Regions from separate parts of the Cellulomonas sp. P4_H12 genome, predicted to be linked through region 1. Evidence: riboswitches for the same ligand, from Rfam matches in the RefSeq annotation. Region 1 holds a riboswitch; each other region holds the start of a gene.

Region 1 (5,738 bases):
GGGACCGAGCGGGGCGGGCACGACGACGTGCCCGGCGTGCTCCAGGAACGCGCGGAACGGCGGGTAGACGGGCGGGTTGATGACCACCGCGCCACCCCGGTCGGTCACCAGACGAAGCGCCTCGACCACGCCCACCATGACGTCGGACGCCAGGCGCGACGCGGCGACGTCCACGTCCCAGCCCCAGCGCTGCGCGGCGAACTCGCCCATCGCCTCGGCGAACGCGCGTCCGTGCGGGTAGCCGGTGTCGCCCGAGCGCATCGCGTCGTGCACGGCACGGATCACGGGCTCGGGCTGCGGGACGTCCATCTCGGCGACGAACAGCGGCAGCACGTCGGGCGGGTAGGCGCGCCACTTCTCGCTGGTCCGGCGACGGAGCTGGTCGAGCGGGACGGTGTCGAAGATCGTCACGCGCCGACCCTAGGACGCACGACGGCCCCGGACACCTTGGCGATGTCCGGGGCCGTCGTGGTGAGGATCAGAGCGTCGCGCGCACCTTCCGCGTCGCCTCGAGGATGTGCTCCAGCGACGGGGCGACCTCCTCGTAGCGGCGGGTCTTCAGGCCGCAGTCCGGGTTGACCCAGAGCTGGTCCACGGCGATCGCCTTGACGGCCTCGGTGAGCAGCTCCTCGACCTCGGCCTCGCTGGGCACGCGGGGCGAGTGGATGTCGTAGACGCCCGGGCCGATGCCGCGCGGGTAGCCGGCGGCCGAGATGTCGCCCAGGATCTCCATCTTGGAGCGGGCGGCCTCGATCGACGTCACGTCGGCGTCGAGCCCGTCGATCGCGCCGATGATCTCGCCGAACTCCGAGTAGCAGAGGTGGGTGTGGATCTGCGTGTCGGGGCGGACGCCGGCCGTGGACAGTCGGAACGAGCGGACCGACCAGTCGAGGTACGCGGGGTGGTCCTCGACGCGCAGGGGCAGCAGCTCGCGCAGCGCGGGCTCGTCCACCTGGATCACGGCGATGCCCGCCGCCTCGAGGTCGGCGATCTCGTCGCGCAGGGCGAGGCCGACCTGGTTGGCGGTGTCACCCAGCGGCTGGTCGTCGCGGACGAACGACCACGCGAGGATGGTGACCGGGCCCGTCAGCATGCCCTTGACCGGCTTCTCGGTCAGCGACTGCGTGTACGACGACCACTCGACCGTGATCGGCTTCGGCCGCGAGACGTCGCCCCACAGGATCGACGGGCGCGTGCACCGCGAGCCGTAGGACTGGACCCAGCCGTTCTGCGTCACGGCGAACCCGTCGAGGTTCTCCGCGAAGTACTGCACCATGTCGTTGCGCTCGGGCTCGCCGTGCACCAGCACGTCGAAGCCGATCTTCTCCTGCAGCTCGACGACGCGGCGGATCTCCGCCTTCATCTCCTCGTCGTACTGCTCCTCGGTCAGCTCGCCCTTGCCGAACGCCGCGCGGGCCGTGCGGATCTCGGTGGTCTGCGGGAACGAGCCGATCGACGTCGTCGGCAGCGGGGGCAGGTTGAGCCGGGCGGCCTGGGCGGCCTTGCGCTCGTCGAACGAGCCCCGGCTGAACGCCGCCTCGTCGAGCGCAGCCACGCGGTCCCGGACGGCCGGGTTGACGACGCCGGGCGCCGTGCGGCGCGAGGTCGCCGCGTCGGACGCGGCGAGCAGCTGCTCGTGGATGGCCTCGCGGCCCTCGGTGAGGCCCTCTGCCAGGGTGACGACCTCGACGACCTTCTCGTCGGCGAACGCGAGCCACGTCTTCAGCGTGGCGTCGAGGTTCGGCTCGTCCTCGAGCGTGTGCGGGACGTGGAAGAGCGACGTCGACGTCCCGACCGTGACGGCGGCGGCGCCGAGGCCCTCGAGCTGCTCGAGGATCTGCAGCTTCGCGTCCAGGTCGGCGCGCCAGATGTTGTGGCCGTCGATCACGCCGGCGACCAGCGTCTTGCTCTCGAGGCCGGGCACCTTCTCCGTCGGCGCGTGGCCGCGGACCAGGTCGATGCCGATGGCCTCGATGTCCGTGGCGGCGAGCACCGGGAACGCCGCGCCGAGGTCGCCGTACGGCGCCGCGACGAGGATGGCCGGGCGGTCCGTCAGGTCCGTCGCCAGGGCGCGGTACGCCTCGATGACGGCGGCGAGCAGCTGCTCGGCGGGGACGGCGATCGAGTCGGAGACCAGCGCGGGCTCCTCCAGCTGGACCCAGGTGGCGCCGGCAGCCGCGAGCGCCTGGAGCAGCTCGGCGTAGACCGGCAGCAGGTCGGCCAAGCGGTCGATCGGCGCGAAGCCCTCGGGGGCGTCCTCGGTCGGCTTGGCCAGCGCGAGGTAGGTGACGGGGCCGACGAGCACCGGGCGCGTGAGCACGCCGTCGGCCAGGGCCTCCGCGAACTCGCGGACGGGGCGGTCGCTCGCGAAGCGGAACTCGGTCTCCGGGCCGATCTCGGGGACCAGGTAGTGGTAGTTGGTGTCGAACCACTTGGTCATCTCGAGCGGCAGGTCGTCGCCGCGGCCGCGGGCCACGGTCGAGTAGCCGGCGAGGTCGAGCGCACCGTCGGCCCCGACGACGTCCGCGAAGCGGGCCGGCACGGCACCCACCACGGCGGTCGCGTCGAGCACGTGGTCGTAGAACGAGAAGGCGCTCGGGATAGCGGGCACGTCGGTGGCCAGGCCCAGCTCGGCCAGACGGGTGCGGGTGCGGCGTCGCAGCTCGGCGGCGGTGGCCTCGACCTCGTCGGCCGTCGTGCGGCCGGCCCAGAACGCCTCGAGGGCCTTCTTCAGCTCGCGACGGGGGCCGATGCGCGGGTAGCCCAGCACGGAGCTGGCGGGGAATGTCGCAGTGCTCATGTGTTTCTCAGTCCCTCGGGGGTCGGGCGGGTGCCGTGTCCTGCGGCCATCCGGCCAGGTCGGGAGCTGTCCGAGCTCCGCCGTCGAGGTGTGCACCCTCGAGCAGGTCAAGTGCGGCATGGTGCTGGTTGAACGTGTACAGGTGGACGCCGGGTGCCCCGCCGTCCAGGACGCCGTTGACGAGGTCGACGCTGGCGCGGATCCCCCGGCGGTGGCGGTCGAGCTCGTCGTCGGCAGAACCCAGCAGGTCCAGGAGAGTGCGCGGCACCGGGACGCCGGTCAGCTCCTGCACCCGCAGCAGGCGGGCCGGGTCCGTGGTCGGGATGATGCCCGGGATGATCGGGATGGTCACGCCGGCCTCACGGGCCTCCGCCACGATACCCAGGTAGTCGTCGGCGTCGAAGAACACCTGCGTGATCGCGAAGTCGGCGCCGGCCTGCTGCTTGGCCAGCAGCGAGGCGACGTCCTGCGCGCGAGTGCCCCCGGTCGCGTGGTTGCCGCGCGGGAACGCGGCGACGGCGACCGACAGCGGCCGCACGCGCGCCCGGACGGCCTGCGACGGGCTGTCGGCGCAGCGCTGGGCCTCGATGTCCCGCAGCAGCTCGACCAGCTCGCCCGCGGTCTGCAGCCCGTCGGGGTGGGCCGCCCAGTCGCTCTGGTCGGTGGGCGGGTCGCCACGCAGCGCGAGGAACGACCGCAGGCCCTCGTCGAGGAACTCCCCGACGATCTCCGTGATCTCCGCGCGGGACGTGCCGACGCAGGTCAGGTGGGCGATCGGGTTCAGCGTCGTCTCGCGGAGCAGCCGGCGGACCAGCGCGCGCGTGGTGACCCGGGTCTTGCCCGAGGCGCCGTAGGTGACCGAGACGAAGTCGGGGTGCACCGACTCGAGCGCCTGGATGGTGGCCCAGAGGCGCGGTGCGGCGTCGGGGTTCCGGGGCGGGAAGAGCTCGAACGAGATCGTGGGGCGGTCGTTCGCCGACTGCGGGCGGGCTGCGGGTGCGGCGTGCAGGCCGGGCGTGCGGGGCTCCACGGCGGCGGCGCTCATGGCGCGGCCGGCGGGGTCGTCGGCACCGGTGCGGTGCGGGGACACGTGGTCTGCGGGGACATCGCTCACTCCATCGTCCCTGGCGGAAGCACCCACACCCTCGGCGGGGAGGGGGGTTGCTGCGGCGTCGTCGAGCCAGGTCTCTCGGCCGCTCTGGATGGTAGGCGCGATGGTAGACCGACGATCACATGCTGGGCAACCGTGCTCGGCCCGTGAGACGACGTTGTCCGCGTGCCGTCACGCGGGCGCGCCGCAGCGCGGGCGCGGCCGTCCGGAGCGGGCGCGTCAGTGCGGGCGGCGCGGGGACAGGGTCCCCGGCTGCAGGCGGCTGCGCTGCGACGGCACGTCGAACCACGAGTTCGGCGAGCCGGCCGGGACGGACAGCAGCCCGTCCTGGACGGCCGCGAGGATCCCCGCGTCGGGAACAGCGTTGTCCGCCAGAGCTTCCGCCGCCGCGCGCGCGGCATCACGCCGGGCGTCGTGGTTGGGCATCTCCGTCATGGCCCGCACTGTAGTCCGCGTCACACCGCGTTCCGAGGGGTGGACGGGAGCGTCACCCGGCAGGAGTAGTGCTCACCCGGGCGGGTGACGCGGCGGTCGCCGACGGGCACGTGGCCAGGTGGTCGTCGACCACCCCGCAGGCCTGCATGGCCGCGTACGCCGTGACGGGTCCGACGAACCGGAAGCCGAGCGACTTGAGCTCGGTGGCGAGCGCGCGCGACTCGGGCGTCTGGGCGGGGACGTCGGCCCAGGTCAGGGGTCGGACGTGGGCGGCGCGGTCGGGCGCGTGCGACCAGAGGACCGCGTCCAGGGTGCCCCCGGCGGCGTGCAGCTCCCGCAGCGCGCGGGCGTTGGCGATCGTCGCCTCGATCTTGGCGCGGTTGCGCACGATGCCCGCATCGGCCAGGAGCCGCGCCACGTCGTCGTCGCCGAAGCCGGCCACCACCTCGGGGTCGAACCCCGCGAAGGCGTCGCGGAAGGCAGGCCGCTTGCGGAGCACCGTGATCCAGGCGAGGCCGGACTGGAAGCCCTCGAGCGCGAACCGCTCGAAGAGCGCGTGCTCGTCGTGCACGGGCACGCCCCACTCCTCGTCGTGGTAGCGCTCGTAGAGCGGGTTGCCGTCGCCGAAGCAGCGGCCGGTGCGCAGGGCGTCAGGCGAGGTCATGCGTCGAGTCTGCCCGGCGCCGCCGACACCGGTCCGAGCGGGTGTGCGGACCGGGTGGCTGTGGGCGGCTCACTGCGCCGCGAGGGCGATGAGGCGTTCGATGCCGTCGAGGATCAGGGTGGTCCCGAAGTCGAGGCCGTCGCCGTCTCCCGCCCGGTCGTCGAGACCGAAGGAGAACGCGCCCTCCTCGGCCGCCCGGAGCAGCGCGGGGTGCGCCGACGGCGACGCCAGGACGCCGATCAGGTCGCCCAGGTCGGGTGCCTCGTCGGCGCCGTCGGCAGCGCCCACGGTCGCTGTGCGCCGGCCGTCCGACAGCTCCTCGGTGACGCGCAGCTGGTCGAGGGCGTGCGTGGCGAGCAGGCCGATCGCCCCGACCTTCTGCCGCTCGGACAGGGGCGTGTCCTCCAGGGCCGAGAGCATCCCCTCCATCCAGGCGAGGCGGCCCGGACCCACGGCGTGCAGCACCGTGGTCGTGCGGGCCAGCCATGGGTGGGCACGCAGGATCGGCTGCTGGACCGCGAGGATCAGCTCGAGCCGCGGCCGCCAGCCGCCGACGTCCGGACCGAGGACCGGTGGACGCCCGGCCGCGCGGTCCGACATCAGCGCGAGCACCTCGTCCTTCGAGGACACGTACCGGTAGAGCGACATCGTCGTGAAGCCGAGCGACTCGGCCAGCCGGGCCATGGAGACGGCGTCGATGCCCTCGGCGTCCGCGAGCGCGATACCCG
Region 2 (5,738 bases), on a different contig from region 1:
CCAGCACCTGCTCGGCGAGTCGGCGTCGGACGTCCTGCCCGCCGGGTTCGTGCACGTGCTCGCGTTCCCCGTGGCGACGGCGCTCATGGTCCGCGCCGACTTCCCGCTGCCGCTCGTCGGCCTCGTGCACCTGGCCAACCGGGTCAGCCAGCTGCGTCCGCTCGCGCTCGGCGAGTCGCTCGACGTGCGCGCGTCGGCCGCCGACCTGCGCCCGCACCGCTCGGGCACGCAGGTCGACCTGATCACCGAGGTCTCCGTCGACGGCGCGCTCGCGTGGCGCGGGGTGTCCACCTACCTGGCACGCGGGGTGCGCCTGGCCGGGGACGCGCCGTCCGAGGAGCTCCCACCCTTCGCGCCTCCGACGCCCACGGGCCGCTGGACCCTCGCCGGCGACGTCGGCCGGCGGTACGCCGCGGTGTCCGGCGACCGCAACCCGATCCACCTGTCCGCGCTGTCCGCCAAGGCGCTCGGCTTCCCCCGGGCCATCGCGCACGGCATGTACACGGCCGCGCGCGCCCTGGCCGACGTGGGCGCCGGGCGCGGGGACAGGTTCGACTGGGCGGTCGAGTTCGCGAAGCCTGTGCTGCTGCCGGGCACGGTGACCGTGCGGGTCGCGGGCGCGCCGACCGACGGGTTCGCGTTCGCCGGGTGGGATGCCCGCTCCGGCAAGCCGCACCTGACGGGGACCGTCACCCCGCTGCGCTGAGCGCGCTGCCTCCGGCCCTTTCTCGACCGGAGGCAGCGGCTGGCCTCAGAGGTCGAACGGGCGCAGGACGAACGTGATGGCGTGCGCGATCTGCACGTTGCCCGCGTTCAGGTCCAGCTGCCGACGGATGAGGAACGGGTTGAGGTCGTTGCGATCCTGGTCGCGCAGCTGCACGATGCCGAACCGCTTCGAGATGACGTCGACCTTGAACGTCCCGCCCTGGGCGGTGGTGAGCACGGCGTTGTCCGAGGCCAGCGCGGTGGCGGAGTCGATGGTCACGCCCGGGACCACGTGGTAGAGCAGCACCTGCTCGATGGCGTCGATGCCGACGGCGCCGGCCAGCGTGGTGAACACCTGCTCCTCGCTGCCGTACCAGCGGTGCGTGAGGTCCTTGACCAGCACCTGGAACGCCCGGTCGTTGGGCAGGAACGCGGTCAGGGGGACCGTGCCGTCCGCCAGCACGGCGACCGGGCTCGTCGGCTTGGCCGCGAGCACCGCACCCACGGCCTGGTCGAGGATGTCGAAGTCGTACCAGTTGCGGTCGAAGGTGTCGCCGTCGGAGGCGAGCAGCGCGGCCAGGCTGGACGTGCCGGTGGGCGGCTCGGCGGCCGTCGCGGCCGGGGCGAGCGCGAGACCGGCTCCGGCGGCCAGGCCGACGGCGACGAGTGCGGAGATCGTGCGACGGATCCTCATGGTGGCTCCTGCGGGACGACGGTCGCGACCGACGCCCCTGCGCCGCGCCGCGCGGGCACCCGATGGGCACCCTGTGTCCTCTTCGCCCGATCCGGTCCGCCCGGATGCACCCGGGCTCCGTCAGCTCGCGACCTCGGCCTCGGGCTCCTTCGCGGCCGCGAAGACCCCCGTCGCCACGACGGCGAAGGCCACACCCCAGGCGGTCAGGCCGGCGAAGACGCAGACCGCGCCGACCGCGACGAACAGCGCCGCCTGCGCGGCGACCCGCGGTCCGCTCCGGAGCCGGTGCGCCGACGTCGGTGCCATCCAGCGCGCCCAGATCCCGATCGCGACCGCGTCGAACGCGACCGCGAGCCCGATCGACGCCCACGTGCTCGTGCCGAGCCGCCACCCGGCCACCGCCAGCAGGGCGATCATCGCGAGCTCGCACAGGAACGCGAGGGCGCCGAACACCCCGACCCGAGGGACCATGCTGCCGGCCTCCGGGATGGCGGTCAGTCGTCCAGGGCGGGGCCGCAGGCGGCTGCCGCGGTCGCGGCCAGGTGGTCCAGGCCGTGGACCGCGAGCAGCGGACGGGTGTCGTCGACGACCGCCCAGCAGCCGTCGATCACCTCGTACCGGACGGCAGGGCCGTCGGCCAGGTACCGGGTCAGGGCCTCGACCAGGCGGTCGACCGCCTCGCTCGTGGTGCCGACGCCCACCGAGGCCCGGATGGCGCCGCCGGACGCGCCGAGGTGCGCGAGCAGCGGGTGGGCGCAGAAGCGGCCGTCGCGCACGCCGATCCCGTGCTCGGCGGCGAGGTACGCGGCGACCAGGCCCGGGTCGTGGTCCGGCACGGTGAACGTGAGGACCCCGACGGGCGCGGCCGAGTCCGGCCAGATGCGCGCGATCTCGACGCCGTCGATGGCCGCCAGCCCCTCGACGAGGCGCGCCCGGAGCGCCTCCTCGTGGGCGGCGAGGGCGCCGGCGGGGAGGGCCGCCAGCTGGTCGCACGCCTCAGCCAGCGCGATCGCGCCGAGGACGTTGGGCGAGCCCGCCTCGTGCCGCGCGGGCGCCGGCTGCCAGACCGTCCGATCGGTCCGCACGTCGCGCACCGCACCTCCCCCTGCGAGGTACGGCGTGCCTGTGTCGAGCCAGTCGCGGCGGCCGACGAGGGCCCCCGCGCCGAACGGTGCGTACGTCTTGTGGCCGGAGAACGCGACGTAGTCGGCGTCCGTCGCGGTCAGCGAGAAGCCCCGGTGCGGGACCAGCTGCGCGCCGTCGACCGCCACCCGGGCGCCCTCGGCGTGGGCCAGGGCGACGACCTCGTCGATGGGCAGCGCCTCCCCCGTCACGTTGGACGCGCCCGTGATCGTGACCAGGGCATACGGCTGCCGGGCGAGCTCGGCGCGCAGGGCGTCGAGGGTCGCGGCGACCGTGTCCTTGATGGGCAGGATGGTCGTCCGGTTGCCGTGCCGCTCCGTCGACTGCACCCAGGGCAGCAGGTTGGCGTGGTGCTCGACGTCCAGGACGAGGACGCGGCCACCGGCGGGCACGACGCCGGCCAGCAGGTTGAGCGAGTCGGTGGTGTTGCGCGTGATGATCGCGACGTCGGCGGGACGCGCCTCGACGAACCGGGCGATGGTCTGGCGCGCGGACTCGTACAGCGCCGTGGACACCTGGGACAGGTAGCCGGCACCGCGGTGCACGGACGCGTAGAGCGGCAGCACCTCGGTCACGCGCGCCGCGACGGCCTCGAGCGCGGGGGCGCTGGCGGCGTAGTCGAGGTTGGCGTAGACGCGCTGGGTGCCGTCCACCAGCGGGACGGTGGTGGTGCCGCCGACGACCGGGAGCAGGGCCCCCACCTCGTCGACGGAAGCACACGAGGCGCGCTCGGCGGTGATGGTCATGGAGGTCCTCCGACACGATCCGGGGGGACACCTCGACAGGTGGAACCCCGCGCTTGCCGAGCCCCGGACGGGACGCGGCCAGGTCGTCACCCGGGGCACCCCACCGCGGAGGAGGGTTGCCGGCCAGCGAGCCGGGGCTTGACGCTGGCGCTCATGACCTGCAACGAGGGTCGCGGCACCCCGCGCCGCCTGTCAACGCACCGCGCGGTTCGTCTCGCCTACCGGGACGCCTTGTCCACCAGTTGGTTTCGACGAGCCCGGCACGCGTAGCATCACCGGCACCATCCAGAGCGGCCGAGAGATCTGGCTCGACGACGCCGCAGCAACCCGCGGGCACACACTGTGCCCGGCCGAGGGTGCTACCGCCAGGACCGATGAGACGAGGATCTGCATGAGCTACGCCGGCGACCTGACCCCCCAGCAGGCCTGGGACCTCCTCACCTCCGACGAGAACGCCGTGCTCGTCGACGTGCGGACCGACGCCGAGTGGCGCTACGTCGGCATCCCCGACGGCGCCCGGATCGGCGGCCGCTCGGCCCTGGTCGAGTGGGTGTCGTACCCGTCGGGACGGCCCAACCCGCAGTTCCTCAAGCAGCTGGCGGACGCCGGCGTCACGGCCGGCCGCCCGGTCGTCTTCCTCTGCCGCTCGGGCGTGCGCTCCGTCGCCGCCGCGCAGGCCGCGACGTCCGCGGGCCTCGGCCCGGCCTACAACGTGCTCGAGGGCTTCGAGGGCGACGTCGGCTCCGACGGCCACCGCGGACACACGGGCTGGCGCGCCGCCGGTCTGCCCTGGCGGCAGGCGTGAGCGCCCGGCGCGTCCCCGGCCCCGGGGACTGGGACGACCGCCGCGCCCCGCGCGCCGACCTGCGGCCCGACACCCTCGCCGTGCGCGGCGGCCTCGTGCGCTCGCAGTTCAACGAGACGTCCGAGGCGCTCTTCCTCACGCAGGGCTACGTCTACGACGCCGCCGCCGAGGCCGAGGCCGCGTTCGCCGGCGAGGCCGACCGCTTCCTCTACTCGCGCTACGGCAACCCGACGGTGTCCACGTTCGAGGAGCGCCTGCGCCTGCTCGAGGGCGCCGAGGCCGCGTACGCCACGGCGTCGGGCATGTCCGCGGTCTTCACCTCGCTGGCCGCGATCGTGAGCTCCGGCTCCCGCATCGTGTCGGCACGCGCGCTGTTCGGCTCCACGGTCGTGATCTTCGACGAGATCCTGGCCAAGTGGGGCGTGCGCACCGACTACGTCGACGGCCACGAGCTCTCGCAGTGGGAGGAGGCGCTGTCGACGCCCGCGGACGTGGTGTTCTTCGAGACGCCGTCCAACCCGATGCAGGACCTGGTCGACATCGCCGCGGTCAGCCGGCTCGCGCACGCCGCGGGCGCGACCGTGATCGTCGACAACGTCTTCGCCACGCCCGTGCTCTCCCGCCCGCTCGAGCTCGGTGCCGACGTCATCGTGTACTCCGCGACCAAGCACATCGACGGGCAGGGGCGCGTGCTCGGCGGCGCGATCCTGGGCACCGACGAGTACATCCACGGGCCCGTGCAGACGCTCATCCGGAACACCGGGCCGTCGCTGTCGGCGTTCAACGCGTGGGTGCTGCTCAAGGGCCTGGAGACGCTGTCGCTGCGCGTCCGGCACCAGACCGCGTCGGCGCTGCACGTCGCCACGTGGCTCGAGGAGCAGCCCGGCATCTCGCTCGTCCGGTACCCGTACCTGGCGTCGCACCCGCAGCACGAGCTCGCGCTCGCGCAGCAGTCCGGCGGCGGCACGGTGGTCACGTTCAACCTCGCGGTCCCCGACGGCGCGCAGCCCGACGTCGCCAAGAAGGTCACGTTCGGGGTGCTCGACGCGCTGCGGATCGTCGACATCTCGAACAACCTCGGCGACGCCAAGTCGATGGTCACGCACCCGGCGACCACGACCCACCGCAAGCTCGGGCCCGAGGGCCGCGCTGCGGTGGGCATCGCGGAGACGACGGTCCGGCTCTCGGTCGGTCTGGAGGACCCCGCGGACCTCGTCGACGACCTGGCGCAGGCGCTCGACACACTCGCCGGCTGACACCTCCCCGGCCTGCGCGGCCGCGCGCGGAACACTGGCGCCATGAAGGCGTCGTCGTCGCTGTCCAGGCTGATCGTCGGGGCGCTGGCGGGCGTCCTGGTCGGCATCGTCGTCGGCTGGACGTCCGCCGTGGCGGCGGTGCTGGCCGGCTGGGCGACCGTCGCGGCCGTGTTCGTCGTCTGGACCTGGGCGGCGGTCGCTCCGATGGGTCCCGACGACACCGCCTCGCACGCCACGCGCGAGGAGCCGACGCGCTGGGGCGCGCACGCGGTCGTGCTCTTCGCGGCGCTCGTCACGCTGGTCGGCGTCCTCGTCGTGCTCGTCGAGAAGAACATCGGCCAGCTGCTGCCGACCATCGCCGTGCTCGCCAGCGTCCTCACGTCGTGGGC
Region 3 (5,738 bases), on a different contig from region 1:
TCGGGTGGATGCCGGGCAGGCGGACGCTCACGTTCCCGAAGTCGGTCGACGCGGCGAGGATCTCGGGCACGACGCCGCCCGCCAGCACGGTCCGGCCCTGGCCCGCCTGGTGCACCGCCCAGCGCTCCGCGAGCGGCGAGTTGGTCCGGACGGGGAGCGTGAACGGCGCGGCGTCCCAGACGAGCTCAGCGGTGGTGCCGGTGGCCAGGGCCGCACCCTGCGCGATGTCCGCGAGCCGCTGCGACAGGTCCTTGAGGGTGACCGGGCTGGCGGACCGCACGTAGTACTCCACGGTCGCGCGCTCGGGCACCACGCTCGGGCGGGTGCCGCCCTCGTGGACCACGCCGTGCACGCGGTCGCTCGGCGGGAGGTGCTGACGCAGCATCGCGACGGCCTGGTAGTTCAGGACGACGGCATCGAGGGCGTTGCGCCCCATGAACGGGCTCGCCGACGCGTGCGCGGCGACCCCCTGGTAGGTCACGCGCAGCTGCCGACGACCCAGGAACGGGTGGTCGACCACGTCGAACCCGAACGGGTGGACCATGAGCGCGGCGTCCACGCCATCGAAGAACCCGTTGCGCGCCAGGATCTCCTTGCCCGAGCTGCCCTCCTCGGCGGGCGTGCCCAGCAGCAGGACCCGGCCCGGCAGCTCGAGACCGTCCGCGACGGCCTGCCGCAGCGCGAGGAACGCCCCGACCGCGGCCGCCGCGATGAGCTGGTGMCCGCATGCGTGACCGACGCCGGGCAGCGCGTCGTACTCGGCCAGGATCGCGATCGTGGGACCGGCGTCCTGCCGCGCGGCGCCGTCGTCCGGTCCGTCGGCGGTCAGCCCGGCGCGCAGGGACGTCGGCAGGCCGTGCGAGCCCACCGTAGCGGGCACGCCGTGCCGACCCAGGAGCTCCGCGATCGCGGCGACGGAGCGGACCTCGCGGAACGCCTCCTCCGGGTGCGTGTGGATCGCGTGGGCCAGGTCGAGCGCGTCGGACTCCCCCGCCTTGGCCGCGGCCCGCACGAGGGCGCGCGACGCGTCGTCGGCCCCCGGGAACGGCGACGTCAGAGGGACGAACGACGCGCGCCGCCGCTCGGTGAGCGCGTGCAGCTCGTCGAGGAAGGCGGTGGACGGGGTGGTCATCCGACGGGCGCCTCGGCCGGCAGCCCGGCGTCCTTCCACGCGGGGAAGCCACCGTCGACGTGCACCACGTTGGTGAAGCCCCTGGCCCGCAGCTCCGCGGCCACCGGCCCGGACCCGCGCACCGAGCCGCACACCACGACGATCGGCGTGTCCAGGGACACGACGGGCGCGTGCCGGGTGGCCGCCGTGAGGTCGAACTCCTCGTCGATCGCGTACCGGTCGCCGACGGTGGCGCCCGGGATGGCACCCGTGCGGGACCGGCCGGCCTCGCTGCGGACGTCGACGAGAAACGCCCCGGCGGCCACGCGCTCGGCGGCCTCCGTCGGGCTCACGACGGGTGCGAGCGCGGCGGCCTCCTCGAGGCTCAGGTGCTCCGCGGGCGCGCCCGGCCGGGAGGTGGTGTCGGTCATGGGTTCTCCTTCGGGTGCGGGCCCAGGGCCCTCGTGGCGCCGGAGCGTCGAGGACCGCGCGGTCGATGTCAACGATCGCGAGCGGCTTCTCACATGGCGGATTCGCTGTCCATCTGATGAGAAGGCCCAGCGGACCGTTGACGACGCCCGGCCGCGTGCCTACCTTCGCCGCGGTCTCGAGCCCCGACGACAAACCCTGGTTGGTCGGGCAGCAACCCTTCCGGTGACGGGGTGCTCCAGGTGACGACCCGGCACGGCGCCCGCCGTGCAAGCACAGACCGCAGATCGAGGACCCCGATGCGCGCCTCCCCCCGGGACCACACATGAACCGCTACGTGACCGCCCGCCTGGGACAGGCGCTGCTGGTGCTCTGGGCGGCCTACACGGTGTCCTTCGTCGTGCTGTACGCGCTGCCCGGTGACCCGGTCTCCCTGATGTACGGCAGCGAGTCGTCCGACGTGACGCCCGAGCAGCTGGACGCGCTGCGCGCGCAGTACGGGCTCGACCAGCCGCTGCCGGTCCAGTACGTCACACGGCTCGGCGCGCTGCTGCGCGGCGACCTGGGCACCTCGGTGGTGCTCCACCGCCCGGTGACCGGCCTCATCGCCGAGGCGGTGCCGCCCACGGCGGCCATCGCGCTCGCCGCCTTCGTGCTCGCGCTCCTGCTGGGCGGCGGCCTGGCGATCCTGGCCACCCTCGTGCGCGGTCGCGGCCTGTCGAACCTCCTGCTCGGCCTGCCTCCGCTCGGCGTGGCCATCCCGTCGTTCTGGTTCGCCCTGCTGCTCGTGCAGTGGTTCTCGTTCGCGAACCCGATCTTCCCCGCCGTCGGCAACAAGGGGTTCGCCTCGATCGTGCTCCCGGCCGTGACGCTCGCCGTGCCGACGGCGGCGCTCATCGCGCAGATGCTGTCGCGGTCGCTGCGGCACACCCTCGGCCAGCCGTACGTCGACACGGCGCGAGCCAAGGGCGCCGGGCCGGCGCGCGTGCACTTCCGGCATGCCCTGCGCAACGCCTCGCTCCCGGCGCTGACCGTGGTGGGCCTGGTCATCGGCGAGCTGCTGGCCGGTGCCGTGGTCACCGAGACCGTGTTCTCCCGCGCGGGCATCGGCCGGCTGACGGCCACGTCGGTCAGCGCCCAGGACATCCCCGTGGTGCAGGGCATCGTGCTGTTCGCCGCGGCGGTCTTCGTGCTGGTCAACCTCGCGGTCGACCTGCTCTACCCGCTGCTCGACCCCCGGATCGTGCGGCGCTCCCGGCCGACGAAGGCCGCCGTACGTGCCCCTCTGGTCGAGCCCGTGACGGCGGGGGCATGACATGACCGACCTGCTCAACCGCAAGCTCGCCCCGGACGAGTTCGCCGCCACCTCGCACGACCGCCTCGCGGACGCCCTGCGCGACCGCCAGGACGCGGAAGGGCCGGGCCGGTTCGCCTGGCTGGGCGAGCTCGGTCGCCGGCCCGGCCTGCTGCTGGCGATCGTCTGGCTCGCTCTCCTGCTCGTCGCGGCCTTCGCTCCCCACGTCCTCGCGCCGGGCGACCCGCTCGTCGGGGTGCCCGCCGACAAGCTGCAGCCGCCGTCGGGCGCGCACTGGTTCGGCACCGACCAGCTGGGCCGTGACCTCTACACGCGGGTGGTGCACGGCACGCACCTGACCCTCGAGGCCGCGCTCGTCGCGGTCGGCGTCGGCCTCTTGGTGGGGGCGCTCGTGGGGCTGCTCGCCGGGTTCGTCGGCGGGCTGTTCGACGACGTCGTCATGCGCGCCGTCGACGTCCTCCTGTCCATCCCGGCGCTGCTCCTGTCGCTCGCGCTCATCACGGCGCTCGGCTTCGGCACCGTCAAGGTCGCGATCGCCGTCGGGCTGGCCAGCGTCGCCACCGTCGCCCGCATCATGCGCTCGGAGGTGCTGCGCGTCCGGTCGTCGGTGTACGTCGAGGCCGCGCACGCCGGCGGCAGCCGCTGGTGGTCGGTGCTGTTCCAGCACGTGCTGCCCAACGCGGCGGGCCCGGTCGTGGTCCTGGCCGCCCTGCAGCTCGGCGCGGCGATCCTGGCCGTCTCCGCCCTCAGCTTCCTCGGCTACGGCGCCCCGCCGCCGGCACCCGAGTGGGGCGCGCTGGTGTCCGGGGGTCGCGACTACCTGCGGACGTCCTGGTGGCTCACCACGCTGCCCGGCCTGACCATCGCGATCAGCGTGCTGGCCGCCGGCCGCATCTCCCGCGCGGTCGACCGTCCCGACGGGGGTGCGGCATGAGCGAGCGCCTGCTCACCGTCACCGACCTCGCGGTCGCCTACCGGGCCCGGCGCGGCACCGTCCGCGCGGTCCGGGACGTGTCGCTGCACGTCGACGCGGGCGAGACCGTGGCCGTCGTCGGCGAGTCCGGCTCCGGGAAGTCCACCACCGCCGCGGCCGTCGTCCGGCTGCTCGCCCCCGCCGCCGTCATCGACCACGGCAGCATCGACCTGCTGGGCCACGACATGGCCCGCGCCTCGCAGCGCGAGCTGCGCACGGTCCGCGGCCTCCTGGTCGGCCTGGTGCCGCAGGACCCGACCGTGTCGCTCAACCCCGTGACCCGCGTGGGCGAGCAGGTGGCCGAGGTCCTGCGGATCCACGGCCTCGCGGACCGCAAGAACGCCGCGATCGAGGCCGTCGAGGCCCTGCGACGCGCCGGTCTGTCCGAACCCGAGGTGCGGGCGCGCCAGTACCCGCACGAGCTCTCCGGCGGCATGCGGCAGCGCGTGCTCATCGCGATCGCGCTCGCCGCGCAGCCGCGCCTGCTGGTGGCCGACGAGCCGACCAGCGCCCTCGACGTCACCGTGCAGCGCCAGATCCTCGACCACCTCGAGCAGCTGACGACGGGCACCGGCACCGGCGTCCTGCTCATCACGCACGACCTGGGCGTCGCCGCGGACCGCGCGGACCGGATCGTCGTCATGTCGCAGGGGCGGGTGGTCGAGCAGGGCACCCCCGACCAGGTGCTCGGCTCGCCGAGCGACCCGTACACCCGCGCGCTGCTCGCCGCCGCGCCGAGCCTGCGGGGCGCGCGGGCCATCGCCGCCCCCGCGCCCGCGAGCGCCGTCCCCGCGCTCGAGGTCCGGCACCTGACCAAGGAGTTCGCGCTCCCCCGGTCTGCGGGGGGCGGAACGTTGCGGGCGGTCGACGACGTGTCGTTCGTGCTGCCGCGGGGCCGCACCCTCGCGCTCGTCGGGGAGTCCGGGTCAGGCAAGTCGACGACCGCGCGCCTCGCGCTGCGGCTCGCGGAGCCCACGTCGGGCTCGGTGCTGGTGGACGGGGCGGACGTGACCCACACCCGCGGGGCAGCCTTGCGGCTGCTGCGGCGACGGATGCAGGTGGTCTACCAGAACCCGTACGCATCGCTCGACCCGCGCTTCTCGGTGCAGCGGATCATCACGGAGCCGCTGCAGGCGTTCGGCGTGGGGTCCCGCGCGGAGCGTGCCACCCGGGCGGCCGAGCTGCTCGACGTCGTCGCGCTGCCCCGCACCGTGCTGCACCGCCGCCCCGCCGAGCTGTCCGGCGGTCAGCGCCAGCGCGTCGCCATCGCCCGGGCGCTCGCGCTCCACCCGGAGCTCGTCGTGCTCGACGAGCCGGTGTCCGCGCTCGACGTCTCCGTCCAGGCCCAGATCCTCGACCTCCTGGCCGACCTCCAGTCCGAGCTCGGGCTCAGCTACCTGTTCATCTCGCACGACCTCGCCGTCGTGCGGCAGGTGGCCCACGAGGTCGCGGTCCTCCAGCGCGGCCGCGTGGTCGAGCAGGGCGAGGTCGAGGCCGTCTTCGCCCACCCCACCGACCGCTACACGGCCCAGCTGCTCTCCGCGATCCCCGGCGCGCGCGTGCGCGCGGGTGAAGGGGGTGCGTCGTGACCTCGTGTCGACGTGACTGAGCCCCACACCCCGTCACCCCACCCCTCAGCAAGGAGCACCACCCATGTCTGTCCGACGACCCTCGCGCCGTCACGCCGGCATCCTCGCCGGCCTCGCCGTCACCACCTTCGCGCTCGCGGCCTGCTCGTCCGGCTCGGGCGGGGCGGGGTCCGACGCCAGCGCGTCGACCTCCGCGACCGCCGTCGACGGTGGCGACCTGACGTTCGCCATCGGCAACGACCCCATCTCGATCAACCCGGCCGGCATCGGCTCGGGCAACGACACCCTCTACGTGACCCGCCAGCTGGTTGACTCCCTGCT

Evidence for each region. Region 1 has a riboswitch for S-adenosylmethionine ahead of AC1DQC_RS18510 (methylenetetrahydrofolate reductase). Riboswitches for the same ligand answer to the same signal wherever they lie in the genome.
Region 2: it holds a riboswitch for S-adenosylmethionine, as region 1 does, so the genes downstream of both, AC1DQC_RS00270 (aminotransferase class V-fold PLP-dependent enzyme) here and AC1DQC_RS18510 (methylenetetrahydrofolate reductase) in region 1, are expected to answer to the same signal.
Region 3: it holds a riboswitch for S-adenosylmethionine, as region 1 does, so the genes downstream of both, AC1DQC_RS17315 (ABC transporter permease) here and AC1DQC_RS18510 (methylenetetrahydrofolate reductase) in region 1, are expected to answer to the same signal.

Annotation. Positions count from the first base shown of each region.
Region 1 covers NZ_JBFUKJ010000043.1:9,728-15,465, forward strand. Annotated here, with positions in the region: gene AC1DQC_RS18500 (MalY/PatB family protein) at 1-411, opposite strand, end outside; gene metE (5-methyltetrahydropteroyltriglutamate--homocysteine S-methyltransferase) at 479-2,800, opposite strand; gene AC1DQC_RS18510 (methylenetetrahydrofolate reductase) at 2,808-3,845, opposite strand; SAM riboswitch class I at 3,913-4,009, opposite strand; gene AC1DQC_RS18515 (hypothetical protein) at 4,131-4,346, opposite strand; gene AC1DQC_RS18520 (DNA-3-methyladenine glycosylase I) at 4,399-5,010, opposite strand; gene AC1DQC_RS18525 (TetR/AcrR family transcriptional regulator) at 5,080-5,738, opposite strand, start outside.
Region 2 covers NZ_JBFUKJ010000001.1:48,764-54,501, reverse strand. Annotated here, with positions in the region: gene AC1DQC_RS00285 (MaoC family dehydratase) at 1-706, shown strand, start outside; gene AC1DQC_RS00280 (fasciclin domain-containing protein) at 752-1,399, opposite strand; gene AC1DQC_RS00275 (YrdB family protein) at 1,520-1,870, opposite strand; gene AC1DQC_RS00270 (aminotransferase class V-fold PLP-dependent enzyme) at 1,894-3,288, opposite strand; SAM riboswitch class IV at 3,333-3,447, opposite strand; SAM riboswitch class I at 3,567-3,669, shown strand; gene AC1DQC_RS00265 (rhodanese-like domain-containing protein) at 3,680-4,093, shown strand; gene AC1DQC_RS00260 (O-succinylhomoserine sulfhydrylase) at 4,090-5,349, shown strand; gene AC1DQC_RS00255 (DUF1345 domain-containing protein) at 5,392-5,738, shown strand, end outside.
Region 3 covers NZ_JBFUKJ010000035.1:24,059-29,796, reverse strand. Annotated here, with positions in the region: gene AC1DQC_RS17325 (M20 family metallopeptidase) at 1-1,132, opposite strand, end outside; gene AC1DQC_RS17320 (rhodanese-like domain-containing protein) at 1,129-1,542, opposite strand; SAM riboswitch class IV at 1,715-1,822, shown strand; gene AC1DQC_RS17315 (ABC transporter permease) at 1,866-2,855, shown strand; gene AC1DQC_RS17310 (ABC transporter permease) at 2,857-3,789, shown strand; gene AC1DQC_RS17305 (dipeptide ABC transporter ATP-binding protein) at 3,786-5,417, shown strand; gene AC1DQC_RS17300 (ABC transporter substrate-binding protein) at 5,482-5,738, shown strand, end outside.